Regions from separate parts of the Paraburkholderia sp. GAS32 genome, predicted to be linked through region 2. Evidence: riboswitches for the same ligand, from Rfam matches in the RefSeq annotation. Region 2 holds a riboswitch; the other holds the start of a gene.
What was found. Region 2 has a riboswitch for glycine ahead of gcvT (glycine cleavage system aminomethyltransferase GcvT). Riboswitches for the same ligand answer to the same signal wherever they lie in the genome.

Region 1 (15,604 bases), on a different contig from region 2:
CGGGCCGAAGGAAGTCGACGGCCATCAGGTGGAAGGCTCGTGGCGCGCGCACCAGGTGCCGGTGCTCGATCCGGTCACGAATAGCAAGAGCCTGAAGCTCGTCGAGAGCTGGCTGCGCAGTTATGAACCGGAATCGTTATTCGACAAAGCAGGGCGTCTGGTCGAGGAACTGCGCGAACTCGCGCCTGAAGGCACGCGCCGCATCAGCGCCAATCCGCATGCGAATGGCGGCCTGCTGTGCAAAACGCTCGACCTGCCGGCGTTTTGCGACTACGCGGTAGCGGTGAAAAAGCCTGGCGGCTCGTACACGTCGCCGACTGAGGTGCTCGGCACGTTTCTGCGCGACGTCATGCGCAACAACATGACGAATTTCCGCGTGTTCGGCCCGGACGAAACCGCGAGCAACAAGCTGACGGCCATCTACGAGGCCTCCGAGAAAACCTGGCTCGCCGAAACCATGGCAAGCGACGCAGACGGCGGTGAACTCTCGGTGGACGGCCGCGTGATGGAAATGCTGAGCGAGCACACGCTCGAAGGCTGGTTCGAAGGTTACGTGCTGACAGGACGTCATGGGCTTTTCGCTACCTATGAAGCGTTCGTCCACGTGATCGATTCGATGTTCAATCAGCACGCCAAGTGGCTGGAGAAAGCGAAGCGCGATCTCGGCTGGCGGCAGCCGGTGCCCTCGATCAACCTGCTGATCACGTCGCTGGTATGGCGCCAGGATCACAATGGCTTCACGCATCAGGACCCGGGGTTTCTCGATGTCGTGACTAACAAGAGCCCGGACGTGGTGCGTATTTATCTGCCGCCCGATGCGAACTGTTTGCTGAGCGTCGCCGATCATTGTTTGCGTTCGCGCGACTACGTCAACGTGATCGTCGCCGACAAGCAGCCGCATCTGCAGTATCTCGACATGGATTCGGCCGTCACGCATTGCACCAAGGGCATTGGCATCTGGGATTGGGCGTCGACGGATCAGGGCGTCGAGCCGGACGTGGTGATGGCTTGCGCGGGCGATATCGCGACAATGGAAGCGCTTGCCGCCGTGCAGATTCTGAAAGAGCGTTTTCCCGAGTTGAAGATCCGCTTTGTCAACGTGGTCGATCTGTTCCGCCTGATGCCTGAACATGCGCATCCGCACGGTCTGTCCGATCGCGATTTCGATTCGTTGTTCACTACCAGCACGCCGGTGATTTTCAACTTCCATTCGTATGCGTCGTTGGTGCATAAGCTCACGTACAACCGCATCAATCACGGCAATCTGCACGTGCACGGCTACCACGAGAAAGGCAACATCAATACGCCGCTCGAACTGGCGATCATCAATCAGGTCGACCGTTTCTCGCTGGCGATCGACGTGATCGATCGCGTGCCGGCGCTGCGCGGTGTCGGCGACCACGCGAAAGAGTGGCTGCGTGGGCAGATCATCGAGCATCTTGCTTATGCGCATGCCGAGGGCATCGACAAGGAAGAGATCCGCAACTGGACGTGGAAGGGCTGAGCGGAGCGTGTCATGGCGACTCATGAGAAGACCGGCGAGCCGACGCAGACTCCAACTCCAACTCCAACTCCAACGATTCTGGTGTTGAACAGCGGTTCGTCGTCGCTGAAATTCGGACTGTTTGCGCGCTCCGGCGGCGACGAACAATTGCTGCTGGAAGGCAGCGCCGAAGGTATTGGGCGCGGCGACGGCAGCTTGCGCATCAAGTCGCCTGATGGCCGCGTACTGGTGCAAGAAGAGGATGTGCTGGAGTCGCAGACCGACGCGTTGCAGAAGCTCGCGCGCGTGCTTGCGGTGCAGAAGCACGGGCGTCCTGCTGCGGTGGGGCATCGCGTGGTGCATGGTGGGCCGCATCTGCGAACGCATCAACGTTTGACGGCTGAAGTCCGGCAGCGCTTGCAGGACGCCGTGCACTTTGCGCCCTTGCACATTCCACCGGCGCTGGCATTGATCGACGAGGCAACCAGGATTTTCGGCGACGCCGAGCATTTCGCCTGCTTCGATACGGCGTTTCATTCCACACTTCCGGCACGCACGGCGCAGCTTGCGTTGCCGCGCCGTTATGCCGAGGCCGGTGTGATTCGCTACGGCTTTCACGGGCTGTCGTATGAATCGCTGGTGGCGCGGCTCGGTGCCGATTTGCCGCCGCGAGCAGTCTTCGCCCATCTGGGCAACGGGTCGAGTTTATGTGCATTGCAGAACGGCAAATCCGTCGATACGTCGATGGGTCTCACTCCGACCGGCGGCGTACCGATGGGCACGCGAAGCGGCGACCTTGACCCAGGCGTGCTGCTGTATCTGATGCGCGTGGAGAAGCTCGATGCCGATGCGCTGGAGACGCTGTTGAATCGCCAGAGCGGCCTCGCCGGTTACGCCGATGGCGAAAGTGATATGCAGGCGCTGGAAAAGCGCGCCGCCGCGGGCGATGGGAATGCATCGCTGACGCTGGATGCGTTTGCTACGGCCGTGCGCAAGACGATCGGCGCCTATGCGGCTTTGTTGGGTGGGATCGATTTGCTGGTGTTCACGGGGGGAATCGGTGAACACAGTGAGGAGATTCGTAAGCGAGTGTGCGAGGGGCTTGCGTTTTTGGGGCTATCGGAAGGGGATTCAGCGGGGAAGGTGAGGGCGATTCACACCGAGGAGGAGAAGCAGATCGCGAGGCATTGCCGGATGCTGTTGCGAGCGAAAGCGGATTAGGGCAACTTCGCTTTGACGATGGCGTGATCAGAGACGCCGGTGACGCCGAACAGGCGGGAAACGTCTTCAAGTGCAGCGGCTCGTTGCTCGTTATGTTGAAGTACACCGAGCAGGGTGATGCGTCCGTGTGAGACTTTGACTTGCAGGGTGTTTGGGGGGACGGCCGTATCCCATGCCAAGCGTCTCGTGGCTTCTGCGGCGATTTGTTCATCAGTGAGCCGCATGCTTGGGTTGCTGCGCGTGACGGAGCGGGATCTGGTCATGGAGATTCCCTCGAGAGTGGACACCGATTGGACAACACTAGCAGATGTCGCTGGATTTGCCTTTGGCGACGCTTCCGGACCACCTGTCAGATCGAGTCCAGGCTAGTAAGCCTCATCGCAAAAGGGCGGCGGCCGGTTCGATGAACAACCGCGGCGGCGCGCGCAGCGCCGCCGGAAGTATGGCAGTAAGCGCCGCGCACGCAAACAAGCCCTATTGAATGGAACCCGCCAAAACCTGCGCCGTAGCCGCCGACAACGTCCACCCCAAATGCCCATGCCCGGTGTTATAAAAAACGCCGCGCCGTTTTCCGCGCCCGACCTTCGGCAACATACTCGGCAACATCGGCCTTAACCCCGCCCAAGGAATCACTTTCGAAGTCGACACCTCAGGAAAATACCGTCGAGTCCAGTCGACCAGCGGCGCAATCCGATCCGACCGGATATCCCGATTGAACCCATTGATCTCCGCCGTCCCCGCAACCCGGAACCGATCCACGCCAAGCCGGCTCGTCACGATCTTCGCGCTGTCGTCGAGCAAACTTACCCAGGGCGCGTTCTGCTGACTCACTTCATCATCGAGACATACGGTGATCGAATACCCCTTAACCGGGTAGACGTTCACGTGATCGCCAAGCATCGCCGCGAAGTCGCGGCTCTTCACACCGGCGCACACCACGATCCGCTCGAAAGCAAACTGTTGCGACTCACCTTCCAGATTGACCATCAACGAGAACCGTCCCTCAGCCGGCTGCTCGATCGCCGTAATTTCCGCGTCGTAGTGAAACTCGACACCATGCCGCACGCAAGCATCAGCCAACCCGCGCGTGAACTTGTGAATATCGCCAGTGGAATCGGAAGGCGTAAAAAACCCACCAAAAAAATCGCCATGCAACGTCGGCTCGATCGTGTGCAACTCGCTCGACGTCACCGGATTCCGGTCCAGCCCACCTTCGCGCAGCAGTTCATTCACCTTGCTGGCCGCATCGAATTCCTTGCGCGTCTTGTAGATGTGCAAAATGCCGCGCCGCTCCAGATCGAAGTCGATCCCTTCGCGCTCGGCAATCGAAAACAGATGCTCACGCGCAGCAATCGCGAGCCGCACCGTTTCGACAGTGTTCGTACGGTAATGCGGGATCTGCCGCAGAAATTCACGCATCCACGAATACTTGTGCCACGTGGGCATCGGATTGAGCAGCAGCGGGGCGTCGCGCGTGAGCATCCAACGCAAGCCCTTCAGCACCGTGGCCGCGCTGTTCCAGACTTCGGCATTGCTCGCGGACAGTTGGCCGCCGTTGGCGAACGAGGTCTCCATCGCCGCATAGCGATGACGTTCGAACACGGTGACGTGGTGGCCGCGCTGCGCAAGGGCGTGAGCAGTCGTAACGCCGGTAATGCCGGCGCCGATAATGGCGATTCGTGACATGACATGGTCCAGAGTAGTTGAGCATCACCGGTGTCGATTTCGTGTCGAAACCGGCGTCGATGCCCCATCTGTCCATGTACCTGAGAGTTTCTTCCTGTGAGCATATCGCTTGCGATGCAAGCGGTATGCAGGGAATCCCCTTCGGTGGGCGCGCACGGCGCCGCTCTCCAGATGTTCCAGCTACGCGGTCCTTTTGCCTGAGAGTTTCCGGGGCGGTTGCTCCGTCGGCGTCGTCACAATCCTCTGACGATCTCTCCCGCGCTGCATTGCAGAACGGCTCGACGATACCGGGCAATAAATTTCACCGCAAGTGTTTCTTTCGATGCAGCGCGCAATCGGCACAGTACGGTGCCATATGCAACGGCGCGTCCGCCCCACTGGCGCAATCAAAGCCATTCAACTGCCTATAGGGACTTTTTACGTGGGGGTTTAAGGCTTGAACCGGCGGCGTCGGCTATATTTGGCGGCATTGCCCGACTTCAATTCCCACAGGAGAACGCCGTGCCCGCTGCCACAACGCTGCTTGCCTTTGCCCTGGTCTCGCTCGGCATGGTGCTCACGCCCGGCCCGAACATGATCTATCTGATCTCCCGATCACTCTGCCAGGGGCGGCGCGCCGGGCTCGTGTCGCTCGGCGGCGTCGCGCTCGGCTTTGTGTTCTACATGTTTTGCGCGGCGTTCGGTATCACCGCACTGCTGTTGACGGTGCCCTACGCGTACGACGCGCTGCGTTTCGGCGGCGCGCTCTACCTGCTGTATCTGGCGTGGCAGGCGGTCAAGCCGGGCGGCCGCTCGCCGTTCCAGGTGCGCGACCTGCCGCACGACAGCCGCGGCAAACTGTTCACCATGGGGCTCGTCACGAACCTCGCGAATCCGAAGATCGCGGTGATGTATCTGTCGCTGCTGCCGCAATTTATTTCACCGGAGCACGGCAGCGTGCTCACGCAGTCGATCGCGCTGGGTTGCGTGCAAATCGTCGTCTCCGTCACGATCAACGCGTTGATTGCGACCATGGCAGGTTCGATCGCCGGGTTTCTCGCTGGGCGGCCGATCTGGCTACAGGTACAACGCTGGCTGATGGGCACCGTGCTCGCCGGTCTGGCCGTACGGATCGCGCTCGATTCGCGCCGTTAAGCCACGCGATCCAGACTCGCCTGAGTCTGCATCGCGGCCTTCCTCGCCGAGCATCGGTCAGTATCGACTACCATGCTCGTGGTGCATCACAGGCGGCCTGCCTGCGTCACGCTCACAGCGTCTTGTACATGATGGTGGTTGAATCAAGCCGCTCCTCCAGCGTGTCGCGGCAAAATTGCGGAATCACTCCGGCCGTCTGATAACCCAGCGAGGCATAGAGCGGCTCGGCCTTGTCGCCGGTGCGCGTATCGAGCGTCAGCAGGCTGCGCTGCAACTGGTGCGCACGGTGTTCCAGTTCCGCCATCAGCGCTTTGGCGATGCCCTGGCGGCGGAACGCGGGGTGGACCAGCAGCTTGCGCACCTCGGCGCGATGACGCTGGTTCGGCATCGTGTCGTAATCGAGTTGCACGGTGCCGGCGATCGCCTCGCCATGGCGAGCAACAAAAAGCACCAGCGCGCCTGCCCGCAGCGACGGCAGAACCTTGCCGCTCCAGAACGCCTCGCTCTCCTCGACGCTATACGGCAATACAAAGCCAACGCTCGCACCGTCATGGACGCAGGCACGCAGCAGCGCGCCGAGTTCGGGCAGATGGCGAACGAGGTCGTCGGCGGAAAAGGTCGTGATGGTAGTCGCGTTCATGGTGGCTCGAACTCAGACGATGAAGAGGATGTAGCGCGCCGCGCTATGCGAGGGCGTGACGAAAGCGCTGGGGCCGAACAACTGGTAGCGCAGACAGTCGCCGGGTTGCAGATCGTGACTTCGGCCGTCGACGGTGATCTGCAGTTGCCCTTCAAGCAGGATCAGATGATGTTCGAGGCCGGCTCTCGGCGACGCGTCGTATGTGATGCGTACGCCGGCATCGAGTTCGCACTCCAGCGCCTCGCCGCTCAGCGCCTGAGCGGGTGGCGACACGGAGCGGCGCCGGAAGCCGACGCTCGGGTCGACCCAGACCGGCTGCGCGTCGCGCGGCACCAGCGGCGCGAAGTCATCTTCGACCATGTGCATGAGACGCGACATCGGCAAGCCATAGGCGACGCAGAGCTTGCCCAGCACGCTCGCCGTGGGGCTCACGGCGGCGTTCTCGAGGCGCGAGAGGGTGGCGCGGCTGACGTTGCTCAGCTTGGCGAGATCGTCGAGCGACCAGTTGCGCTCGGCGCGTAATCCGCGCAGACGCTGGGCGATGCGGCGGTCGATGGCGTTGTCGTCGGCGAGTGTATTTTCCATATCCGGGAAATTATCTCGAATATGGGAATCCGTCAACGAAACAAAAATGCGCCGAATCGGATGCGAACACGGTCCGGGCACGCTTCGCCATTGCGGAGATTCGTACACTGCGAGCGGCCGGGCCGTTTATCATAGTGGCCACCAACTAAAACCCGCCGCCAGGCTGTGCAACGGTAAGGCACACCATCCACGAGACCCGGCGGCGCATGCCGCGACATCTTCTATGAACTCCACTCCCGACGCTGTTTCCCGTCCCTCCATCCGCGCCTTGACCTTGCTTGAGGGGCGCGTGCTTGGTGTGCTCGTCGAAAAGCAGCACACCGTGCCGGATAGTTATCCGCTTTCGCTGAACGCGTTGACCTTGGGTTGCAATCAGAAAACCGGCCGCGCGCCGGTGATGAATGCGACCGAAGCCGAGGTGCTGACCGCCATCGACGGATTGAAGCGGCTGAGCCTGGTGATGGAAGGCAGCAGCAGCCGTGTACCGCGTTTCGAACACAACATGAATCGGGTGTTGGGGTTGCCGAGCCAGTCGGCAGCGTTACTGACCACGTTGCTGTTGCGCGGTCCGCAGACCGGAGCCGAGTTGCGCTTGAACAGCGCGCGTCTGCATGGATTTGCCGACATCTCGTCGGTCGAGGCGTTTCTCGACGAACTGGCTGCCAACGATCCGCCGCGGGTGGTGAAGCTGGCCCGCACGCCGGGCGAGCGCGAAAATCGCTGGATGCATCTGCTATGCGGCGAAGTCAGCGCAAGCGATCTTGCCCAGCCGGGCGGGGACGATGAGGTCGTGCCGCTGTCGGCGTTCGAGGCGGTCAAAGCTGAACAGAAGCGGCTTGCCGACGAGGTGAGCCGGCTTCGGGTGGTGGTGCGGCGAATGGCTGCCGAGTTGGGGATTGAAGTTGAAGAGCTGGGTACGGGGGATTGAAACGCGATTGGTGATTGGCGGTTGGTTTCTCGCACGCTGCGAGCGCGCGAGAAACCAGAAACTAGAACTTGTAGTTCACCGAAGCGAGCGTATTGAGCTCGAATCTTTTTTCGGTAATCGGGCTATTCGCCGCGTCGTGCTCCAGTCGCCCGAAAGTCGCGGAAACCGAGCCATTCCAGTGCTTCGAAAAGTCGTAAGTCACCATGGCGTTCATGTGGACGTCCCGCACGCCTGCACTGGTGTTATACGTGGGCAAACCTGACGCCGCGCTTTGCTGCCCGGACACGCCGAAAAACGTCCGCGTATAAGTGCCATTCGCCCAGGTGAAGCCAGGTCCCACCGAGAACAACCAGCCGCCAACCGGCGCGGAAGCGACGAAATCCGTGCTGACTGTCGTCCCCTGGTGATGCCCGGCGATATCCTGGTACAACGCCACCGACCCGGTAAACGCCCACCACGTATAGTCGGCGAAGAGCTTCAGTTTCGGCCCGCCATTCACATCACCAAGTCCATGCAGGCGCGGATCGTCGGACTCCTTGCGCATCTGGAAATCGAAAGTCAGTGCAGCGCCCACGTGATAGGCAGGACCGCGCAGCACGTTCACGCCGAGCACGTCTGGGCCTTGCGAGAAAATCCGGTCGTCGTATGAGATGTCCAGCGCAGGGAACGGGAATACGCTCAACTGGCGGGACCCCGGGTACTTGGGCGTAATCACCACGCCAGGACCCACGCCGATTTTCCATTTGCTGTCGGTGGCCGCGCCGGTACTGGCGTCAGTCGTCGCGTTCGGACTTGCATCGTCCGCGTGGGCAGCATGCGCAGCGCAAAGGCCAAGCGCAGCGGCGAGCAGCAGCGACATGCGTGCGGGTTTGCCGAACCTGAGGGTGGTACGCAGCGAAACGCGCGTGGGCTTGCCGAACCTCAGCGTGGTATCCGCCGTCATGCGCGCTCCTTGCCAAGCGCCGCGAGTTGCCTGAGGCGTCGCGCCAGAGCCTTCGAGACGACCTGTTGTTTGCCGTCGTCGCCGCTATGGACGGCTTCGCTCTCGCGCAGAAACAGGGTGGTTTCGCGCGCGACGATTTCGCGCTCGTTGTCCGACGTAATCATGTGATACGAATCATCCAGCCAGATTGTGCGTAAAAAGGCTGCGCCGATATTCGTGGCGACAAAACGTGCATTGCGTGGGCTCGACGTCTCATCGTCGATCGCATGGACAATCAGGCAATCGGTCTTGATGTCGCGTACCTGCGTGCGCACGCTCGCGGCGAGGCGGCTCGCCTGGTGCAATGCCGGCAATGAAATCGTCGACGGACCGACTTCGCTGAAGTCACTGCGCTGCATCGCGCGGGCGATCTTTGCACGAAGCGCTTCGTTGCGCAGGCCGAACGGCGCCTCCTCGCGGTAGCGCCAGCGTTTGCGCATCGGCGTGAAGTACGCCCAGTTGAGCAGGAAACGATACCAGGGGATCGCCCAGCCGTCGTATGAGAGCGTCAGTGACAGCAATACAAGCGACTGCGCCCCTGGACGGCGATGCGCCAGTGCCAGCGCCAGGGCCGCGCCGATCGATAGCCCGCAGATCGAGACGCGGGCAAAGCGCTCGGCCAACGCGTCGTACTCGCGCACGGCCGCCTCGAGCCACGCCTCCATCGCTTCTTCTTCCGAGCCGGCGCTGTAGCCCGGCAGGACGGGCGCGCAGGTGGTGAAGCCCTCGGCGTTCAGATAGCGGGCGAGAAAACGCAATTCGAGCGGCGAACTCGACAGGCCGTGCAACATCAGCACGGCATGATCGTCGCCGGGTAAGAAGAGACTCGTCGGTTGACTCATGGATCAGGCTCCGATCCGTAGGACGAGAAACTCGCCGGCGTGGGTGGTGAACCGTTCGCACATGCACTCGGTCAGCTTCGACGGACCATCGCCACTTTTCAGGTGCACGCGATGGCTGCCGGGCCACAGCGCCTTGCTGAGCCGCTGGATGTCGTCGGGATCGACATCGGCGAAGCGCGGGCCCGGTGCAATCTGGTTGGGCAGGCGCGGCAGCACGCCTTGCGGCTTGACGTCGTTGCCCGGCTGTAACGCGTTGCGCTCGAGCGCCTGAATGAAAATGAACGTCCTGTGGTGATGGGACAGGTGGCGCAGCAGCCGGTGTGTTTCGTCGACGCCGCGGCGTGCCAGCATGCGTTCGTTATCGTGACGCAGCAGCATTTCATAGCGCGACTGCGCAACGGACGCGATCAGTTCGGCACGAAACTGCGAGCGGCGCAGGCGTTCGATCAGCACGATGACAAGCAGCGTCACCAACGGATACGAGACCAGCAGGACGAGGTCGGCGCGATCGAATACGTCGATGGTTGCGTAGGGCGGGACGAACAGATAGTCGGCGATACCCAGGCCGAGCACCATGACGGTAAGCGCCGGGGCCAGCCCGCAAAAGTACTCGACCAGCGCCGCCGCGATATAGAAGGCGGTGCCCGGCATGATCGGTCCCAGCAGCGGATGGAGCAACAGGCGTACTCCGCTCGCGATCGCCAATGCGGCGGCCGCGGTGAGCCAGACGCGGGTTCCCCGTGGTGCCCAACGACGGGCGTTTTGGACTTCCATAATCTTTTTTTAGGGAGCGATTGCGCTTCCCGATTGAGTGTGGCAATGCGCCTTAAAGCGCAGGTCGGACGATACCATAATCGGGCGGACGCCAAGGCCCGGAAAGACGTAAATACCGGAAGGCCGGGCGGGACTATCGTGTTTCGAATGAGTGGTGGAAAAACATGCCTGTAGATAGGGGTATTCTCACCACCGAGCATTGTGCAGGCAATGTCCTTAAGTGACCCTTAAGGGCCGCAAGGCGCGGCCTATATAGGCTGTCAGGCGCCTCAACAGGAATTGTGGTTGATCCCAGCAATTGAAACTGCATGGGCAAATGACACGCTGCGGGTCCCGCGCATATACATCAGCGGTCGCGTTGCTTCAATTGAAGTTAATGCCATTTACAAATGACACAGAACATTTACGACGACCCCGCATTCTTCGACAACTACAGTCAACCGGGTCGCTCAGGCATCGCGGCTTCGTCGCGGTTCGGCGGACAGGGTTCGCTGGGTGCGATAGAAAATGCGCGGCGGCACGTTCGGTGAATCTTCAGCGAGCCGGTCGAGTTCGTCGCGGATCGCGGTGAGATAGTGGCCATCGCGTGCGTCGGCGTCACCTGCGAAGATCGCTTCCAGCCTGCGCCGCACAGCGCCATAGCGGGCCCCCGCCGCGCGATGCTTTTCCGCACGCTCCGCATATCTGAGGAAGGTTTGCAGCGCGGCTGAGACCGCCGCCGCAACGCTCACGAAGCCCACGAAGATCCTGAGCGCCGGCGAGACGGCGGTCGAAGTCAGCGACGCAAACACGGCCGTCCCCACAAACGCGGTCAATGCGGTGACCAGCCAGCCGACGCTGCGGTCCCGCGCCGATAGCAGGTCGGCCATGTCGTAATGGCTCATCTGGGATTCACGCGCGCGCCGGATCCACTTCAGCAGAAGCTGGTCTTCGTCGACCGGGGGCTCGTAGGCGGTCGGGTTCTTCATCTCGCTCATCGGGGCTGTCCAGTATCGCAAGCGTAGCGCATGCGCCTGACGATACTGTGCCACATGAGTGCGACGCGCGGAAAGCCGCGGACCTCGCCCGGATCAGCCGAGCAGGTGACGTACCCGCGGAATCACTTCTTCGGCAAAAATGCGCATGTCAGTCTCGAACGGCTGGAATTGCAACATGAATAACTCGATCCCGGCACGATGAAAATCGGCGATCCGCTGCGCGACCGTGTCATAGCTGCCGACCAGTCCAGCCGCCGTGCCGCCGTTCGAACCCACGCGCGGCGTTTGCGCGAAGGTCTGGAACATCACCGCCTTGGGGTCGATGTTCGATTTCTGTTGCTCGCGTAGCGGGGCATCTTTTGCGGCCAGTGCGAACAGATGGGCGAGGTGCTGATCGGCGGCCTCGCCGGACTCACGAGCGATGACGAAGGCCGACAAACCAAAACGCAGCGGCTCGTGCGGAGCGGGGCGCTTGCGGCCGGAGACATCCGCGATCAACGCTTTGACGGCGTCCAGTGGCTGGCCGTTGATGAACCACACGTCGCCCTTGCCGGCGACCAGTTCCCGCGCCGGTTCCGATTCGCCGCCGACGTAGATGCGCGGACGGTTGCGAAACGGATCCGCGGGGCGCAATAGATAGTCATCCACATTAAAATGCTCGCCGCGAAAACGCGTACGCTCGCCGCGCAGCAAGGAATCCACCACTGTGATCCACTCGCGACCGTACGCATAACGCGCGTCGTGCTCCGCGAAGCCGATACCGGCGCGTTCCAGCTCAGGACGATTCCACGCGTTGACAAGATTGATCGCGAAGCGCCCGCCACTGATGTGTTCGATCTGCTGCGCCATCTTTGCCAACACCACCGGGTGATACAGATACGGCTTGATGGCGGCGATGATCTCGATGCGTTCGGTTAGCGCCGCGAGCGCGGCCGAGGCGGTCCACGCTTCGAGCTGATCGAAGTCGGGATTGTGCGGATTGATCGTATGTTGCGCGACCAGCACGGAATCGTAACCGAGCCGCTCGGCTTCGAGAACGAGGGCTTTGTTTCGCGCCCACGACGCGTCGTACGGTTCATCGGGGTCCTGCAGCGCGGCGCGGCTGCCATGAACCAGTGCCCAGACGCCGAAGCGGGGAGGGAGTGTCGACATAACGCAGAAATCTCCACGGTGAAAGCGTGCGCTTCAAGTCGCATCAAACTTCGAATGATGAGCGATACCGCCGCCACGCGTTCCAATTTCTACCCATATCGATCGATGAAATCAGTCTTTGGCCGTGTGTCATTCTTTTATATATTCAGCGATTCCGCATACCCACTTCACATGGATCTCGATCGATGCCCCTCGCTTTCTCCGGCTCCCGAAGCCTGCGACGCCTCTGCGTATGCCTGACGTTGATGGGCGGCGTGCTGTCGACCGACGTGGCATGCGCCAACGAAACGGTGTCGATCAGCTACCAGCGCTCATCGACGCTGTTCATTCTGTTGAAGCGAACTGGCGCCCTCGAGAAGAAGCTCAACGCGCTCGGCTATGACGTGAGCTGGCACGAGTTCTCGACGGGCCTGCTGCAGTCGCTCAACGCCGGCAGCGTCGATCTGCATGCGGATGTGGCGGATGCCTTTGCGCTCTTTACGCAGGCCGCCAATGCGCCGCTGACCTATTACGCCGAAGAGACCTCTGCGCCGACCGCCCAGGCGATCATTGTGCCGCCGGATTCGCCGATTCATTCGGTGGCGGACCTGAAGGGCAAACGTGTGGCGGTGTCCAAAGGTTCGGGCTGCAACTTCCTGTTGCTGAGCGCTTTGGCTAAAGCGGGTCTGACGATCAACGATATACAGGTGCGCTATCTGGAGGCGCCCGACGCGCTCGCCGCTTTCCGCGGCGGCAATATCGATGCATGGGCCATCTGGGACCCGTTTCTCGCGGCCCAGCAGCGTGAGGCGCATGTTCGTGTGATCGCGAACGGCAGCGGCGGCGTCGCTCAATACAACCGTTTTTATACGGCGACAACGACCTTCGCTGACAAGCATCCCGATGTGCTGCGCGTCGTATTCGACGAATTGAACACGACGGGCAAGTGGGTCAAGGCACATCCCCAGGAAGCCGCACAGATTCTCGGGCCAGTGTGGGGCAATATTCCTGAACCGACTGTCGAATTGGCCAATAGCCGTCGCAGCTACGACATCGTGCCGGTGAAACGCGATCAATTGGCCGAACAGCAGCGCATCGCCGACACGTATCGCGCCGCGGGGCTGATTCCCGCCACTTTGAAAGCGACGGACATCCGTATCTGGACGCCCTCGGCGAAGTGATCTGAGGAACCTGTTGGATCCAGCGTCGAACCAGATTCCTGCCGGGCAAAAAGTTCTAAGGCCGCGTGAGCGGCCTTAGTCGTTTTAGCGCGCCGGGTGCGCCGCGGCATAGGCGGGCACCTCGACCTGATACTTTTTTACAGCTGAGCAGCCGCCGCGGAGACTTCCGGATTCCGCGCCACGCCAAACCTTTCCTTGTGCGCAGTTCCATTCAGATAGAAATCACCGATAGCGGCTTCGCGGATGATTGCCGGATTGTGCGACGCCAGCACACGCGCATTGCGCCAGTACCGATCGAAGCGGCGCGTCTCGCTGGTCGCCGATGCACCGCCCACTTCGAACAACAAAGTCGCCGCTTGCAGGGTTTGTTCGATGACGATCTGCTGCGCCTGGAAAGTCTGGATGTCGAGGCGCACATAGGTCTGTTCGTCAGTGCGGCCTTCCTGCCGCGCGACCGACACTTCATCGATCGCGCTGGCTAGCGAAGCGCTGATGCTCTGCGTCGAGTACGCAAGGCTTGCAAGCCGGCCGACTACACGATGCACCAAGGGATTGTCGCGCGGGCTCGATTCACCCGGAATGCCGAAGGTTCTCGTTTTACCTTGTGTGAACGCCACCGCATCGCGCAGTGCCGCGCGACTGATACCGGCAAGGTTCGCGACATGCAGTGCCTGATAGTACGCAGTAAGCAGACTGTTACGGCGTGGTTCGGACGCGTTATATCGGCGGTACAGATTGTCGAGTGAGACCGGCACGTGATCGAAACGTGCCGTGCCGCTACCGGTCAGACGCTGCCCGAAACCATCCCAATCGTCGATGCGGGCGAGCCCTGGCGCATCGGTTTTGACGAGTACGCGGACGTCGCTTTCGCCGTCGTGCGCGGTAACGTCGACCCAGTCGGCGTAGAGCGTGCCTGTGGTGTAGTACTTCTCGCCGTCGAGATGCCACGCACCGTCGCTTTGGGTGAGACGTACGCTGTTGTTGGTCACGCCGGTGCGTTCGGAAACGGCGCCGCCGATAATCTGACCTTGTGCGATACGCGTGAACCATCGGTCACGCAACGATTCATCACCATTTTCCAGCAGCGATTCAATAAATCCTCCGTGCACGCGCAGGATTTGCGGAAGGTTCGAGTCCGCTTCGCCGAGACGCGTGACTAACGCAAAGAACGCTTTCAGCGAGATGCCTTCGCCACCGAAGCGCCTGGGCACGCGCAGTTTGGTGTATCCGGCTTCGCGCAGCCATTCCACCGGCGCGTAGGCCAGTTCCCGATTCTGTTCGCGTTCTACTGCACCTTCGGCGATGCGGGCGAATACAGGTGCGAAGCGTTGGGTTAGTTCGTTTTCGCCGAACGGGTCTGCTGCATCTGCGGTGGTGGGATTCGGGGATGCGTGCGATTCAGATGTTGGCATGAGTTCTCCAGAGCGGGCCGGGCGCCGAGCGCAATCTGAGAACGGTACGGGAGGGGAAGGGGGTGGGCAACCAAGTATTTGGTTGATTCTTAGAACGGGGAGTGAAATGGTTTTTTTGCCTGCGCGGCGCTTGTTTGTCTGTGTGCCTGGGCTTTGGCCTTTCCTTGTTTTGTTAGTGGTCTATTAGCGTTGCCCCTGTGCGGGGCGGCACCTACTTCTCTTTGCCGGCTGCAAAGAGAAGTAGGCAAGAGAAAGCAGCTCAAACCGCTAATGCTAAGCGGGGCCCGTGGTCTGCCACGGGTAGTGGTGCATCTGGAATCCGTGTTCTCGCGCATTCGGCGTTAGTGACAAAGGATTCATCAGCCCCCACTCCGCACAGCGTGCGTCGCGGACGGGTCTGCATGGGAAACCACAGGCTTCGGTTGAGGTTTGTGGGGGCCGTCGGCTTCGCCTCGACGAGGCGCTGCAGCACTCACCCGGAACCCCCATTTCAAACGATGCGTCGGTGTACTGCAATCATCGTCTCGGTCACAGTCACAGCTGCGGTAGGCGATTGCGGTTGCCGTTCTAATCACAATCGCGGTGGTGACGCAGTGACGAGTCGCGGTTCGGTGGCGAGGCGCGGGCG
Region 2 (15,604 bases):
ATTCCGGTGCGAGCTTTCCTGAACCGGCCCAGCCGGCAGCGGGTGCGGCGGCAGCCGCGTCTGGCGCTGCTGCGGCGGCGCCGGCGGGTGCTTCGGACGCTGGCGCTGCACAGGCCGCTGCTGCAATGGCGGCCATGGCAAGCGTGCCGCAAGCGGCTGCGCCAGCAGCAGGCGGAACCCAAAGCGCGGACGCCTCGCAAGCCGGCAAGGCGCTGTATCAGCAGGTTTGTCAGGCGTGTCACGCGGCCGGCGTGCTGAACGCACCGAAGTTCGGCGACAAGGACGCATGGGCGCCGCGCCTGAAAGAACCGATGGACACGGTCTACAACTACGCACTGCACGGCAAGGGTGCGATGCCGCCCAAAGGTGGCTCGACTGCCTCCGACTCGGACGTGAAAGCCGCCGTCGACTACATGGTCAGCGCGGCGAAATAAGGCGCTTCTGGCGGTTGTCGCAGGACAAAAAATCCCTGCACCGTGGCGACACGGGCAGGGATTTTTTATGCGAATGCGCTCTATGCGCCGTCGGCTCAGGCGCCTGCCGATGCAACCGCGGGGCGGCTGAACGCCTCGACAAATGCCAACGCCGGTGTGCTACGAGCCAGCGACGTCAAATGCGTGTGCAGGTCGGCAGGCACGAGCCACGGATAGCTCAGCCCATCTTGCAACGCTTCGAGCAATTTGCCGTCGACGTCCGGCACGACGTCCATGCGTGCGATGTGGATATGGAACCCCGTGACGGCCGGCGCCGCGTCGAAAGTCCACCGATACACCCCGTGGCCGACACGCAATGCGCCGGTTGCCCGTTCGCGCATCACCACCAGCCAGGGCAAGGCCTCGATCGTGCCGTTATCCACCGCGAGCGAATCGCACACGTAGTACGTGCGGCACTGCGCGTACTGGGCGCCGAAATCGGTGACGAGCGTTTTCGCGATCGCATCGGTACCGACTGTGCGTGCCGGAAACGCGATATTCGACGTGGCAAGCGAAATAGTGAGAACCGCATCCGGCGCGAAGGCCTCGGCGATGCGGTGAGCACGCGTGTTGTCTTTCGCGTCGACGTAGGTTTCGAGCGCGCGGCAATAGTGCGCGAGCGGCGGCGTGGGCATGCGAGCGGTCTCCGATTGACGGGCCGTGCCACTGTAGCGTGCGCACGTCGAAAAACCGCCGATGCACCTGCCGCGCACGGGGTCTTGCGTTCACTCCCACGCTCAAGGCTTCTGCAACAGCGCCTTCAAACTCGCAAGCCGGTCTTTCGGCGACATCGGCGCTTCTTCGGGTGTCGGCGGCGGGGCGTCGTCGAGCAGCATCTCGGGGATGAAGCGCGACGGCTCGCACACCACGGTTTCGCGCGCGCGCTTGCGCTTCTTGCACCAGTTCAGATGCAGGCTGCGCTGCGCCCGCGTGATCGCGACGTACATCAGACGACGCTCTTCCTCGATGCGCGCGTCGTCGATCGGCTCGTCGTCCGGACCGCCACGGTGCGGCATGATGCCTTCTTCGACGCCCACCAGAAACACGTGCGGGTACTCCAGCCCCTTCGACGCGTGCACCGTCGAGAGCCGCACGGCGTCCGGATCTTCCTCGCGGCCCTCGAGCATCGACATCAGCGCGACGGTCTGAATCAGGCCGAGCAGACTCTTACCGGTGTCGCCGAAGCCGTCGGCGGTGTCGTAGCCGGTTGCCTCGTTCTTCTCCGAACCTTCGGGTTCGGCCTTGGTGCCCTTGCGCTTCAACCATTCCATGAACTCGAGCACGTTCTGCCACTTGGACTGCGCCTGACGTTCGTCGAATGCGTCGTACAGATAGGCTTCGTAGTGAATTGCGTCCATCAGTTCGTCGAGCAAGGTCCCGGCGGCATCCTTCTCGGCGCGATCGGTGAGGCGCTGCATGAAGTCGCAGAACACGCGCATCGGTTCGATCTGACGCGGCGACAGGCGCGCCTCGATGCCGCCCATGTACACCGCTTCGAACAGCGACACCTTCGCCTGGCCGGCGAACGAGCCGAGCGCTTCGAGCGTCGTGTTGCCGACGCCGCGGCGTGGCGTGGTGATCGCGCGGATGAACGCCGGGTCGTCGTTCGCGTTGGCGATCAGGCGCAGATACGCGCAGATATCCTTGATCTCGGCTTTGTCGAAGAACGACTGCCCGCCCGACAGCACATACGGAATCCGTTCGCGCCGCAGCACCTGTTCGAAGATGCGCGCCTGGAAGTTGCCGCGGTACAGGATCGCGTAGTCGCGGAAATTCGCGCGCCGCTCGAACTTGTGCGCGGACAGGCGGAACACCACGGACTCGGCCTCGTGCTCTTCGTCGTTGCAAGGCGTGACAGTAATCGCGTCGCCCATGCCGTGTTCGGACCAGAGCTTCTTTTCGAACAGCTTGGGGTTGTTCGCGATCACGTTGTTCGCGGCGGTCAGAATGCGCACCGTCGAACGGTAGTTCTGCTCGAGCTTGATCAGATGCAGCTTCGGAAAATCCTTGCTGAGCTGCCCGAGATTTTCGAGCGTCGCGCCGCGCCAGCCGTAAATCGCCTGATCGTCGTCGCCGACCGCCGTGAACGCCGCGCGCTTGCCGGCCAGCAGTTTCACCAGTTCGTACTGGCACGCGTTGGTGTCCTGATACTCGTCGATCAGCAGATAGCGCAGCTTGTTCTGCCAGCGGTCGCGCACCTGCTCGTTCTTCTCGAAGAGTTCGGCGGGCAGGCGGATCAGGTCGTCGAAATCGACCGCCTGATACGCATGCAGCGTCGCCACGTAGTTGCGGTAGACGATCGCGGCCTGATGTTCGTCCTCGTTCGCGGCGATCGCGATCGCCTGCTCGGGCATGATCATGCCGTTCTTCCACAGTGAGATGATCGACTGGATCTTGCGGATGAAGCCCTTGTCCGTCGAGCCGACCTGCTCCTGGATCATGCCGAAGCAGTCGTCCGAATCCATGATCGAGAACTGCGGCTTCAAACCGACGTGTTCCGCTTCCTGCCGCAGAATCTGCACGCCGAGCGAGTGGAAGGTGCAGACCGTCAACTGGTTGACGGGTACTTTGCGGCCTTCCTTGCCGGGCGTGGTGAGCGTCTTGCCTTCAAGCAGCTTGCCCACGCGCTCGCGCATTTCCAACGCGGCCTTGTTCGTGAACGTGACGGCGGCAATGTGGCGCGGTTCGAAGCCTTTGGCCTCGATCAGATGGGCGATCTTCTGCGTGATCACACGCGTCTTGCCGCTGCCTGCGCCGGCGAGCACTAGACACGGACCGTCAAGATAACGGACCGCTTCATTTTGAGCGGGGTTCAGGCCTGCGGACATCGTCTGTGGATGGGTAATGCGGTTGAGGGCGCTTGGGTGCGAAATCGCGAGACCGAAGGCCCGGGGGCATGCTGCGCGGGGCGGGCGGCTGGCGCGCATGCCTCGGTGTGAGGGGCGTTCCGGCTCGCCGCGATCTGCGCGAGAGGAGCGATGTTAACACGGATGCCCGAAACGGATGCCGTGACAGGCGCGCTGTCGGATGGCCGGGAACGGGGCCCGCGATGGCAGCTCGCCCGACGACAAAAAAGGATGCCCGACCTGGCTGCCCCGAACGCGGCGGCAACTGCCGTCCGAGCGCCGCCAAACAAGCGCCACCGGCAAACGCCTGCGACGATGCCGACAGTCCGCCTTCGGGACATGCCACAATTACGCTGTTGCGCGCCGTCGCCGCGGTGGCAAAGCGGCGCGCCGTTTTTGCAGGAAGACACGCATGTCCGCATCGCTGAAGATTGGATTGATGGGTTACGGTTTTGCTGGCGCGACCTTTCATGCGCCGGTGATCGAGCACTGCGGGCGAGCGAGCATCGCAGCCATCGCGACGAGCCAGCCCGAGCACGCGCTGGCCGATTACCCGCACGCAAAGGTGGTGGCCGATCTCGACGCCCTGCTGGCGCTCGAAGAAATCGACTGCGTCGTCATCGCGACGCCCAATGACACGCACTTCGACCTGGCGCGCCGCGCGCTGGAAGCGGGCAAGCACGTCGTAGTCGACAAGCCCGTCACGCTCACCGCCGCCGACGCCCACACGCTCGCCAACATTGCACTGGCTCGCAGCAAGCGGTTCGTCCCCTTTCATAACCGCCGCTGGGACGGTGATTTTCTGACCGTGCGGGATCTGCTTGCCAGCAGAGAGTTGGGACGCATCACGCAATACGAATCGCATTTCGACCGTTTCCGGCCGGAGGTTCGGCAGCGTTGGCGCGAGGAGGCTTCGCGCGGCGGCGGCCTGCTATTCGATCTTGGACCGCACCTGATCGATCAGGCGCTGGCGCTGTTCGGCGCACCGCAGACCGTGTCCGCGACGGTTCGCACTCACCGCGATCAAGCCAGTGCACCGGACTACGTCCATATTCAGCTGGGATACGGCGAGTTCGAAGTGGTGTTGCATGCCAGCGCGTTGACTGCGTACGTCGCGCCGAGGTTTACGATCCACGGCACGCAGGGGAGCTACGTCAAATACGGGCTCGATACGCAGGAAGATCAGTTGAAAGCCGGCCTGCGGCCGGGCGATGACGGGTTCGGCGCCGGCAATGCGCCTGGTGTGTTGCGTGTGCTCGAAGACGGCCAGGAAGTCGAGCGGGAGGTGCCTACGCGCAATGGGGAATACGTCGGCTTTTATATTGCCTTGGCGGATGCCATTCAGAACGGCACGAAATTTCCCGTCAGCGCTCAGGACGCGGTCGACGTGATGACGATCATCGAGCTTGCAGCCCGGAGCTCAGAAGAAGGCGTCCGGTTGCCGTTTGAACGCATTCGCTGACTTTCCCAGCGCCACGGGGTGCTTTCTGGCCATTTGGCGGCAGCACGCGAACCATGCCGCCGCCAATAGCAAAAAGCCTGACAACCCCGAAAGGAACATAACGTTACAAATAACCCCGTCTTGGCGGTCAGCGTGGATCCCCGACAATCCGTTGCTACCCCAGTAGCACCACAAAACGACAACGACTTCCGGAGAGTCCATGCCTCGTATCGTCCGCGCACTAGCAGCATGCGCTTTGCTCAGCTCCCTCGCCGCCTGCGTGGTGGCTCCCCAGCAACCCGCGCCGGCGCCGCGCCCTAACCCGCAGCAAATCGCGGATCAGCGCTTCAACCAGGTCAACGGCCGGATCGACAACCTGAGCCGCCGCATCGACGCTCGCGTCAACCAAGGCTACTACCCGCCCCCGCAAGGCGGTGCGTTGCACCATCGCCTCGACGTGATCCGTCAGGAAGCTCACGACATGGCGGCGCAACACGGCGGCGGCCTGTCCGGCGACGAACAGCACGTGCTGAACCAGGAACTGGACAACGCGGCACACGCCATCGGCGAATAAATCGGCGAATAATCGCGCCGGTTCAGGCACTGAAGCAAAGAAGCGCGGGCATCACGTCCCGCGCCTTTTTTTGACTTTAGCGAACCCGCAGCGCCAACCCCCATGCCCCTCGCGGGCCTTTATTTGACAAGCCCCCGGCCCTCGCGTACATTCGCCGCACGCGTCGGGAGAGCGTGCTGACGCAGAAAATCGCAGGTCGCACCGCCGAAGGGGCACACCCGCAAACTCTCAGGCAAAAGGACCGACTGCGTCGAAGAACCCGCACCCAGGCAACATCAAGGCACCGGTTTTTCGCACTCTGGAGAGCGGCAGTAGCCGTCTGCATCGTTTATATCGAGCAGATTCTGGCAAGCTGCCCACCGAAGGGGCGCGCGTTTCACCGTAGCGATCATGGCTTCACCATCGCACGGTAGCGCAATCTCTCAGGTATCGAGGACAGAGGGGTCATGCAACGCAATCGCTCGCAGGCATCAGCCGCGAGGCGTAGCGCCGCATGGCCTTTTTTGTTTCGCGAGACGCCTGAGGCCCCATGACCGAACTCAAACACACCCCGCTCAACGCCACCCATCGTGCGCTCAACGCCCGCATGGTCGATTTCGGCGGCTGGGACATGCCCGTCAACTACGGCTCGCAGATCGACGAACACCGCGCCGTGCGCACCGACGCCGGCATGTTCGACGTCTCGCACATGTGCGTCGTCGATTTCACCGGCGAACGCGTGCGCGCCTTCTTCGAACACGCGCTGGCCAATAACGTCGCCAAGCTGCAAACGCCGGGCCGTGCGCTCTACTCCTGTCTGCTGAACCCGAATGGCGGCGTGATCGACGATCTGATCGTCTACTACTTCAGCGAGACGCACTTCCGCCTGGTCGTCAACGCGGGCACCGCGGAGAAAGACGTCGCCTGGTTCAGCAAGCTCAACGCCGAAGGGAGCTACGGCCTGACCATCACGCCGCGCCGCGATCTGGCGATCGTCGCCGTGCAGGGCCCGAACGCCCGCGATAAGGTCTGGCAAGTCGCGCCGTCCAGCCGCACCTCGACCGAACTCCTTAAGCCGTTTAACGCCGCGATCGTCGGCAACACGCCGTTTGGCGAGTTGATGATTGCCCGCACCGGCTACACCGGCGAAGACGGTTTCGAAATCGTCCTGCCCGCAACTTCCGTCTGCGAGTTCTGGGACGCGTTGGTGCGTCAAGGCGTGCGCCCCGCGGGTCTCGGCGCGCGCGACACGCTGCGTCTCGAAGCCGGCATGAACCTGTACGGCCAGGATATGGACGACAACGTCTCGCCGCTCGACGCCGGCCTCGCCTGGACTGTCGATCTGACCTCGCCGCGCGACTTCGTCGGCAAAGCCAAGCTCGAAGCCGACGGCTCGCAGGCCGCGTTCGTCGGTCTGATCCTGCTGAAGGAAAACGGCAAGGCGGCAGGCGTGCTGCGTGCTCATCAGAAAGTCGTCACGCCGCAAGGCGTTGGCGAAATCACCAGCGGCACTTTTTCACCCACGATGCAGGAATCGATCGCCTTCGCGCGCGTGCCGAAAGGCGTGCAGCCGGGCGACACCGTTCACGTCCAGATTCGTGACAAAAACGTACCCGCAAGCGTGGTAAAACTGCCGTTCGTACGCAACGGCAAAGTGCTCGCAGTTTAAGCAGCCGGCGCGTGCGTTTTCCTTCTTAAGTTCATACCGAATAACACCGCATAGGAGCATCCGATGAGCATCCCGGCCGATCTGAAATACACCGAATCGCACGAGTGGGTCCGCACCGAAGCGGACGGCACGCTGACGGTCGGCATCACCGACCACGCGCAGGAAGCGCTCGGCGACATCGTCTTCTTCGAAGTTCAGGAACTGGGCAAGACCGTCAACGCTGGCGACACCGTCGCCGTGATCGAGTCGGTGAAAGCCGCTTCCGATATCTACGCGCCAGTCTCGGGCGAAATCATCGAAGCGAACCCGGCCGTCGCCGACACGCCGGATGGCGTCAACAGCGCGCCGTACGAGAACTGGCTCTTCAAGATCAAGCCGGCCGCGGACGCATCGCAGGATCGCCTGATCGACGCGGACGCGTACGCCAAGGCCGTCGGCGCCTGATTCACCGCAAGTTGCACCATTACGTTTAAACCCGACAGGCGCGGCGCGTCCGATTCGACAGTCGAACGGACGCCCGCACCGCCAGGAACACCTCATGAAGCTCGAACACCCGGATCGTCTGATGAACCGCACTCCTCTCTCGCTCGCCGCGCTCGAAGTGCATGACGCCTTCGCTGAACGGCACATCGGCCCGGATTCGGCCGACCAGCAAGCGATGCTCGAAGCCCTCGGCTTCGCGTCGCGCGCCGCGCTGATCGACGCGGTCATTCCGAAGACGATCCGCCGCACCGAAACGCTGCCGCTCGGCCCCTTCGCCCAACCTAAGAGCGAAGCCGAAGCGCTCGCCGCGCTGCGTGAGCTGGCGGACAAGAACCAGGTGTTCCGCTCGTACATCGGGCAGGGTTATTACAACGCGCACACCCCGACGGTGATCCTGCGTAACGTGCTGGAAAATCCGGCGTGGTACACCGCGTACACGCCGTATCAGCCGGAAATCTCGCAGGGCCGTCTGGAAGCGCTGCTGAACTTCCAGCAGATGATCGTCGACCTGACGGGTCTCGCGATCTCGAACGCCTCGCTGCTCGATGAAGCCACCGCGGCCGCTGAAGCGATGACACTGCTGCAACGCGTCGGCAAGCCGAAGTCGAACGTGTTTTACGTCGCCGACGACGTGCTGCCGCAAACCATCGAAGTGGTGAAGACGCGCGCCACGCCGGTCGGCATCGAAGTGAAAGTCGGCCCGGCTGCGGAGGCGGCGAACGCGAATGCGTTCGGCGTGCTGCTGCAATACCCGGGCGTAAACGGCGACGTGCGCGACTACCGCGCACTCGCTGAAGCGATCCATGCCGCAGGCGGCCACGTGGTAGTCGCTGCCGATCTGCTCGCGCTGACCGTTTTGACGCCGCCGGGCGAATGGGGCGCGGACGTGGCCGTCGGCAACACGCAGCGTTTCGGCGTGCCGGTTGGTTTCGGCGGCCCGCACGCGGCTTACCTCGCCGTGCGCGACGAATTCAAGCGTCAGATGCCGGGCCGTCTGGTCGGCGTGACCGTCGATGCACAAGGCAATCCGGCACTGCGTCTCGCGCTGCAAACGCGCGAACAACATATCCGCCGCGAGAAGGCGACCTCGAACGTGTGTACCGCGCAAGCGCTGCTCGCGATCATGGCCAGCATGTACGCCGTCTATCACGGCCCGCACGGTCTGAAGACGATCGCGCTGCGCGTGAACCGTATCGCGGCGTTGCTCGCAGCCGGCGCGAAGAAGCTCGGTTACACGCTCGTCAACGACACGTTCTTTGACACGCTCACGTTCGAAACCGGCGCGCGCACCCAGGCGCTGCATGACGCGGCGACGGCGCGGCGCATCAATCTGCGTCGCGTGAGCGACACGCGCGTCGGCATCTCGATCGACGAAACCACCACGCGCAGCGATCTGGCCGATCTGCTCGCGGCCTTTGCGCAAGCGGCATTCGTCGACGAAGTCCCGCAAATCGACGCACTCGACGCAGAACTCCCCACAGAGAACACCGTGCCCGCCGCGCTCGAACGCACCAGCGCGTACCTCACGCACCACGTGTTCAACCGTCATCATTCTGAAACGGAAATGCTGCGCTACCTGCGCAGCCTCTCCGACAAGGATCTGGCGCTCGACCGCTCGATGATCCCGCTCGGCTCCTGCACGATGAAGCTGAACGCGACCTCGGAAATGCTGCCTGTCACGTGGCCCGAATTCGGTCAGATTCACCCGTTCGCACCGGCTGAGCAAACGGTCGGCTACCGCGAAATGATCGATCAGCTCGAACAGATGCTGGTCGCGGCCACCGGCTACGCAGCGGTGTCGCTGCAGCCGAACGCCGGCTCGCAAGGCGAGTACGCGGGTCTGTTGATCATTCACGCGTACCACGCATCGCGCGGCGAAGGCCACCGCAACGTCTGCCTGATTCCCGCTTCGGCGCACGGCACGAACCCGGCATCGGCGCAGATGGCCGGCATGCAGGTGGTCGTAGTGGCTTGCGACGCGCAAGGCAACGTCGATATCGAAGACCTGAAAAAGAAAGCCGAGCAGCACGCCGACAAGCTCGCGGCGATCATGATCACGTATCCGTCCACACACGGCGTGTTCGAATCGAACGTCCGCGAAATCTGCGAGATCGTGCATGCGCACGGCGGCCAGGTCTATGTGGACGGCGCGAACATGAACGCCATGGTCGGCCTCTGTGCGCCGGGTCAGTTCGGCGGCGACGTCTCGCACCTGAATCTGCACAAGACCTTCTGTATTCCGCACGGCGGCGGCGGACCGGGCGTCGGTCCGGTTGCGGTCGGCGCGCATCTCGAGCAATTCCTGCCGAATCAGATTTCGTCGGGCTACGAGCGCGCGCCGAACGGTATCGGCGCTGTGTCGGGCGCGCCGTACGGTTCCGCGTCGATCCTGCCGATTTCGTGGATGTACATCGCGATGATGGGCGCGAAGAACCTCACGGCCGCCACCGAAACCGCGATCCTCAACGCAAACTATGTCGCGAACAAACTCGCGCCGCATTACCCGGTGCTGTACTCGGGCCCGGGCGGACTGGTCGCGCACGAATGCATTCTCGATCTGCGTCCGATCAAGGAAACCAGCGGCATCTCCGTCGACGACGTCGCCAAGCGCCTCGCCGACTACGGCTTCCACGCACCGACCATGAGCTTCCCGGTGCCGGGCACGTTGATGGTCGAACCGACCGAATCGGAATCGAAGGAAGAACTCGACCGCTTCATCGAAGCGATGATCGCGATCCGCGAGGAAATCCGCGCTGTGGAAGACGGCCGCTCGGACCGCGAAGACAATCCGCTCAAGCACGCGCCGCACACGGCGGCGGTAGTCATCGCGAACGACTGGAAACATGCGTATGCGCGCGAAACCGCCGCGTATCCGCTGCCCACGCTGATCGCCAAGAAGTACTGGCCGCCGGTCGGCCGTGCGGACAACGTGTACGGCGACCGCAACCTGTTCTGCTCCTGCGTGCCGATCGCCGACTACGAGTAAGCCGGCCCGCAAACCGCGCAGCGCCTGAAGGTTGTAAGCAGGCGTTGCGCGGTTCTGTCGCTTGTGTCCGCAAACGGCTAACATCACACACCGAATCAGCCTAACGAGGAGTTTCGCATGGCGCGACAGGTGCGATTGATGCAAAGCCGGACCGAAATCAGGCGAACCCAAACATGGCAACAGGCTTGCACGCTATTGCTGGCTGGCGCGGCGGTGCTGCTGCCGCTGCGCCAGGCGCAGGCCGCAATGAATTTTTGCGCGGCGCCCGCGTTGCAAACCAGCGAGCGCACGAATGCCGACCCAGGCGTCAAGGCACTGGTGAGCAATGTACTGGCACATCTGAACGACCCGCCGCATGCGCTGGCGAAACTGCATACCGAAGGCACGTTGCCGCACGAGGGCATCTACGATCAAAGCGTCGAGGCGGAAAAAGATCTGGACCTGCTGCGCGACGCCGCGCTCGCCTGGCGCGCAACCAGTGACGACCGTTATCTGAAACTGGTCGACCGCCTGCTGTATGCGTGGGTCACGACTTATCAACCCAGTTTCAATCCGATCGACGAAACCCATTTTGAGGGCCTGATCCTCGCCTACGACATGACCGCGAGCGCGTTGCCGGTGAAGACGCGCAATGCTTCGATGGCGTTCCTGACGAAGCTCGCGAGCGGCTATATCGCGCAGATCGACGCGCAGCCGCGGCCGCTCACGGGCACGTTCAAGAACAACTGGCAAAGCCACCGGATCAAGCTGATCTCGATGGCCGCGTTCACGCTGGATAACCGCAAGATGATCAACGCGGCGCAGCGCCTGTTCGACGAGCATATCGGCGACAACATTGCGCCGGACGGCTCGACGTTCGACTTCGGCGAGCGCGACGCGCTGCATTACGTCACCTACGACCTGCAGCCGCTCGTGACCGCCGCACTCGCTGCGCGCCGCCACAACCGCAACTGGTTGCCGGAAAAGGGGGCGAACGGCGCGTCGCTGCAAGGCGCGCTGAACTGGCTCACGCCGTACGCGGACGGCAGCAAGACGCATGAAGAATTCGTGCATTCGAACGTTCCGTTCGATGCCAAACGTCGCGAGGCCGGTTTGCCGGGCTATTCGGGTCAATGGGATCCAAAAAACGCGACGGAACTGTTTCACCTGGCGGCGCGTCTCGACGGACGCTATACGCCGATCGCGCTGCAGCTCGCACCGACGCCGCCCGCATGGCTCGCCGTGTGCTTACCGCTGCCGGCGCGCTAAACTAACTTTTATCAGCAGGGAGCAGTAAATGGCAGTCAGCGTGTTCGACCTCTTCAAAATCGGCATTGGTCCGTCCAGTTCGCATACGGTCGGGCCGATGCGTGCGGCGCTGATGTTCGCGCAAGGGCTCGAACGCGACGGGCTGCTTGGCGCGACGGCATCGGTGAAAGTGGATCTGTATGGGTCACTCGGCGCGACCGGCAAGGGTCACGGCACCGATCGCGGCGTGATGCTCGGCCTGATGGGCGATGCACCCGACACGGTGGATCCGGATACGATCGCACAGCGGCTCGAAGCGGTGAAGGCGTCGCGCAAGCTCGCCTTGCTCGGCACGCACGACGTGCCGTTCGTGCAGAAAGATCACATTTCGTTTTATCGCCAGGCGCTGTCCGAGCATCCGAACGGGCTGAAGCTGCGCGCGTTCGATGCGCAAGGCGAGACGCTGCGTGAGTCGACGTATCTGTCGGTCGGTGGCGGTTTTGTGGTGACGGCGGGCGCGCCGAACACGAAGGTGCTGAGCGCGGTCGAACAATTGCCGCATTCGTTCCGCAGCGGCAACGAATTGCTCGCGCTGTGCAAATCGACCGGCAAGAGCATCGCGCAATTGATGTGGGAAAACGAACGCGTCTGGCACACGGAAGAAGAAACGCGTGCGGGTCTGCTGAAGATCTGGAATGTGATGCAGTCGTGCGTGTCGCGCGGCTGCGGTATCAACAATCCGGATGCGGACGGTAACTTGCCCGGTCCGTTCCATGTAAAGCGCCGCGCGCCGCAGTTGTATCGTGCGCTGTCGAGCAATCCTGAGCTGGCGCTGCGCGATCCGCTGTCGATGGTCGACTGGATCAATCTCTATGCCATCGCCGTGAACGAAGAAAACGCTGCGGGCGGGCGCGTGGTCACGGCACCGACCAACGGCGCGGCCGGCATCATTCCCGCGGTGCTGCATTACTACACGCGCTTCATGCCGGGCTCGAACGAGCAGGGTGTGATCGACTTCCTGATGACGGCGGCGGCAATCGGCATTCTGTACAAGCTGAACGCGTCGATTTCAGGCGCGGAAGTGGGATGCCAGGGTGAAGTCGGCGTGGCCTGCTCGATGGCCGCGGGTGCGCTCGCGGCGGTGATGGGCGGCACGCCTGAGCAAGTCGAGAATGCAGCCGAGATCGGCATGGAGCATAACCTCGGGCTGACGTGCGATCCGGTCGGCGGGATGGTGCAGATTCCGTGTATCGAACGCAATGCGATGGGCTCGGTGAAAGCCGTGAATGCGGCGCGAATGGCGCTGCGCGGTGACGGTACTCACTACGTGTCGCTGGACTCTGTGATCAAGACGATGATGCAGACCGGCGCGGATATGAAGACGAAGTACAAGGAAACGTCGCGCGGTGGGTTGGCGGTGAATATTGTGGAGTGTTGAGAACACCACGACTCGACCGCACCGATCGCACCCATCGCAACGCCTGGAGGCTTCATCGCAATGCCGCTCGCTTCTGAATCTTCTTCCACCGCTCAAACCACAGGCGCGCGTCTCGTCGTCGACGCCTTGCTGACGCACGGCGTCGAACGTGTTTTTTGTGTTCCCGGCGAGAGCTTTCTCGCCGTGCTCGATTCGCTGCACGACGAAACAGACCGCATCCAGACTATCGTCTGCCGGCACGAGGCGGCGGCCGCGAACATGGCGGAGGCCGTCGGCAAATTGACCGGACGCCCGGGCGTCGCCATCGTCACGCGCGGACCGGGCGCGACGCATGCATCGATCGGCGTGCACACCGCGTTTCAGGACTCGACGCCGATGATCCTGCTGATCGGCCAATGCGCGCGCGAGCATCTCGATCGCGAGGCCTTCCAGGAAATCGACTACCGGCGCATGTTCGGCCAGATGGCGAAATGGGTCGCGCAAATCGACGATCCGAAGCGTATTCCCGAGTATCTGAGCCACGCGTTTCACACGGCGACGTCAGGGCGTCCGGGGCCGGTCGTGTTGTCGTTGCCGGAAGATGTGTTGAGCGATGCGTGCGAAGCCGTAGCAGGTGCGCCGAGATATAAGCGTGTGGCGGCGTCGCCGTCCGCAGTGCAGATGGAAGAGTTGCGCCGATTGCTGGAAGGCGCGCAACGGCCGATGGTGATTGCCGGTGGCAGCGGTTGGACACCTGCGGCATGTGCCGACCTGCAACGCTTCGTCGAGAATTGGCAATTGCCGATCGGCCTCGCGTTCCGCTTTCAGGACACGCTCGACAACGAGCATCCGAACTATGCGGGTGATGTCGGCCTCGGTATCAACCCGGCGCTTGCTCAACGTATCCGCGATGCGGACCTGCTACTCACGCTAGGCCCACGGCTAGGCGAAGCAACGACGAACGGCTACACGCTGCTCGACATTCCGAAGACCAAGCAGACGCTTGTGCACGTGCATCAAGGTGCGGAAGAACTGGGGCGCGTGTATGCGGCAGATCTGCCGATTGTCTCGGGCATGCCAGAACTTGCAGTATTGCTTGCAGCGTTGAGGCCGTCTTCCGACAAGCTCGCATGGACCGGCGCCGCGGTCGAAGCGCATCGCGCATATCTCGACTGGCGCAAACCACGGCAGATTCCTGGCGACGTGCAAATGGGCGAAGTGATCCAGCAGTTGCGCGCGCATCTACCGGAGGACGCGATACTCACAAACGGCGCGGGCAACTACGCAACCTGGCTGCATCGGCATTTTTCATATCGGCATTTCCGCTCGCAACTCGCGCCGACCAGTGGCGCGATGGGCTACGGCGTACCCGCGGCGATTGCGGCGAAGTCGATGTATCCGCAACGCGCAGTAGTCGCGCTAGCCGGCGACGGCTGCTTCATGATGTCCGCGCAAGAACTCGCGACGGCAATGCAATACGACCTGCATGTGATTTTCATCGTCGTGAACAACAGCCACTTCGGGACGATCCGGATGCATCAGGAGCGGCACTATCCGAATCGCGTGCATGGCACCGGTCTCACGAATCCGGATTTTGCGGCATTCGCAAAGTCGTTCGGCGCACATGGAGAGACGGTAGAGCGGACTGAAGATTTCCTGCCGGCGTTGCAGCGTTCTCTTGAGGCGAAGCGCGCGGCAGTGATCGAGATTCGCATGCCGCAGGAGGCGAGCACGCCGGGCGCAACGTTGGAGCAGATTCGCGAACAGGGAAGGAAACTGCGAGGCGAGACGGCTTAGCGTAAAAGGCTTGTGAACAACGTCCCTCTGCACCGACAAGTCTTAAGTCGAATTTTTGACGCATAGCAGACTTCCCATGCGACCACCTTGTGCACCGATTGACGAATCGGCTAGGGGTTGCTGTTCGTCTGAACGATTCAGGGAGTCGATATGCTTAAGGCTGCGGTATTTGCAGGTGCGCTGGGACTGTCGAGCGCGGTGTTCGCAATGGACGTGTCCTGTCCAGTTCATCCCACGGCAGAATGGCTAAAGGAGAGTGACGCCCGTGCGCAGATCGAAGCGCAAGGCTACAAGATCGCGAAGTTCGAGATCGACGACAACTGCTATGAGGTCGAAGCCTACAACAAGGACGGCAGAAAGGTGGAATTGAACTACGACACCAAGACGCTTGCAGTCATCAGGCAGAAGATGGACTGACGCCATTGGCTCACGCAAGCAGCACAAACTCAAAGCGCCATAAAAAACCCCGCCGAAGCGGGGTTCCTGACGTCAAAGCGAGCAGCGAAAAACCGCTTACTTCCCGCCCACGCTTTGCAGCGTCGTCCACTTGCCGTCGACAACCTTGTACAGCGTGATGCCGCCGTTCTTCAGGTCGCCCTTGCCGTCGTACGCGAGGTTCGCTGCCGTCACTGCCGGCATCGAGGTCTTCGCGAGCAGCGGCAGATACTTGGCCGGATCGGTCGAGTTAGCCTTCTTCATGGCGTCGAACATG

Region 1: linked by a shared signal. The riboswitch ahead of P3T25_RS05605 (D-amino acid dehydrogenase) and the one ahead of gcvT (glycine cleavage system aminomethyltransferase GcvT) in region 2 are both predicted to bind glycine.

The regions. Positions count from the first base shown of each region.
Region 1 covers NZ_JBNPVS010000003.1:356,537-372,140, forward strand. Annotated here, with positions in the region: gene P3T25_RS05590 (phosphoketolase family protein) at 1-1,504, shown strand, start outside; gene P3T25_RS05595 (acetate/propionate family kinase) at 1,517-2,704, shown strand; gene P3T25_RS05600 (BON domain-containing protein) at 2,701-2,967, opposite strand; gene P3T25_RS05605 (D-amino acid dehydrogenase) at 3,179-4,390, opposite strand; glycine riboswitch at 4,566-4,659, opposite strand; gene P3T25_RS05610 (LysE family translocator) at 4,892-5,524, shown strand; gene P3T25_RS05615 (GNAT family N-acetyltransferase) at 5,637-6,164, opposite strand; gene P3T25_RS05620 (helix-turn-helix domain-containing protein) at 6,177-6,749, opposite strand; gene P3T25_RS05625 (YceH family protein) at 6,973-7,677, shown strand; gene P3T25_RS05630 (MipA/OmpV family protein) at 7,739-8,536, opposite strand; gene P3T25_RS05635 (alpha/beta hydrolase) at 8,617-9,501, opposite strand; gene P3T25_RS05640 (DUF4118 domain-containing protein) at 9,505-10,275, opposite strand; gene P3T25_RS05645 (SLATT domain-containing protein) at 10,725-11,243, opposite strand; gene P3T25_RS05650 (LLM class flavin-dependent oxidoreductase) at 11,346-12,404, opposite strand; gene P3T25_RS05655 (aliphatic sulfonate ABC transporter substrate-binding protein) at 12,590-13,564, shown strand; gene P3T25_RS05660 (acyl-CoA dehydrogenase family protein) at 13,702-14,976, opposite strand.
Region 2 covers NZ_JBNPVS010000007.1:154,809-170,412, reverse strand. Annotated here, with positions in the region: gene P3T25_RS11390 (c-type cytochrome) at 1-434, shown strand, start outside; gene P3T25_RS11385 (hypothetical protein) at 530-1,108, opposite strand; gene P3T25_RS11380 (UvrD-helicase domain-containing protein) at 1,211-3,301, opposite strand; gene P3T25_RS11375 (oxidoreductase) at 3,732-4,781, shown strand; gene P3T25_RS11370 (hypothetical protein) at 4,981-5,334, shown strand; glycine riboswitch at 5,489-5,588, shown strand; glycine riboswitch at 5,623-5,783, shown strand; gene gcvT (glycine cleavage system aminomethyltransferase GcvT) at 5,864-6,982, shown strand; gene gcvH (glycine cleavage system protein GcvH) at 7,046-7,426, shown strand; gene gcvP (aminomethyl-transferring glycine dehydrogenase) at 7,521-10,451, shown strand; gene P3T25_RS11350 (alginate lyase family protein) at 10,569-11,699, shown strand; gene P3T25_RS11345 (L-serine ammonia-lyase) at 11,728-13,116, shown strand; gene P3T25_RS11340 (thiamine pyrophosphate-binding protein) at 13,177-14,892, shown strand; gene P3T25_RS11335 (PepSY domain-containing protein) at 15,043-15,309, shown strand; gene P3T25_RS11330 (branched-chain amino acid ABC transporter substrate-binding protein) at 15,406-15,604, opposite strand, start outside.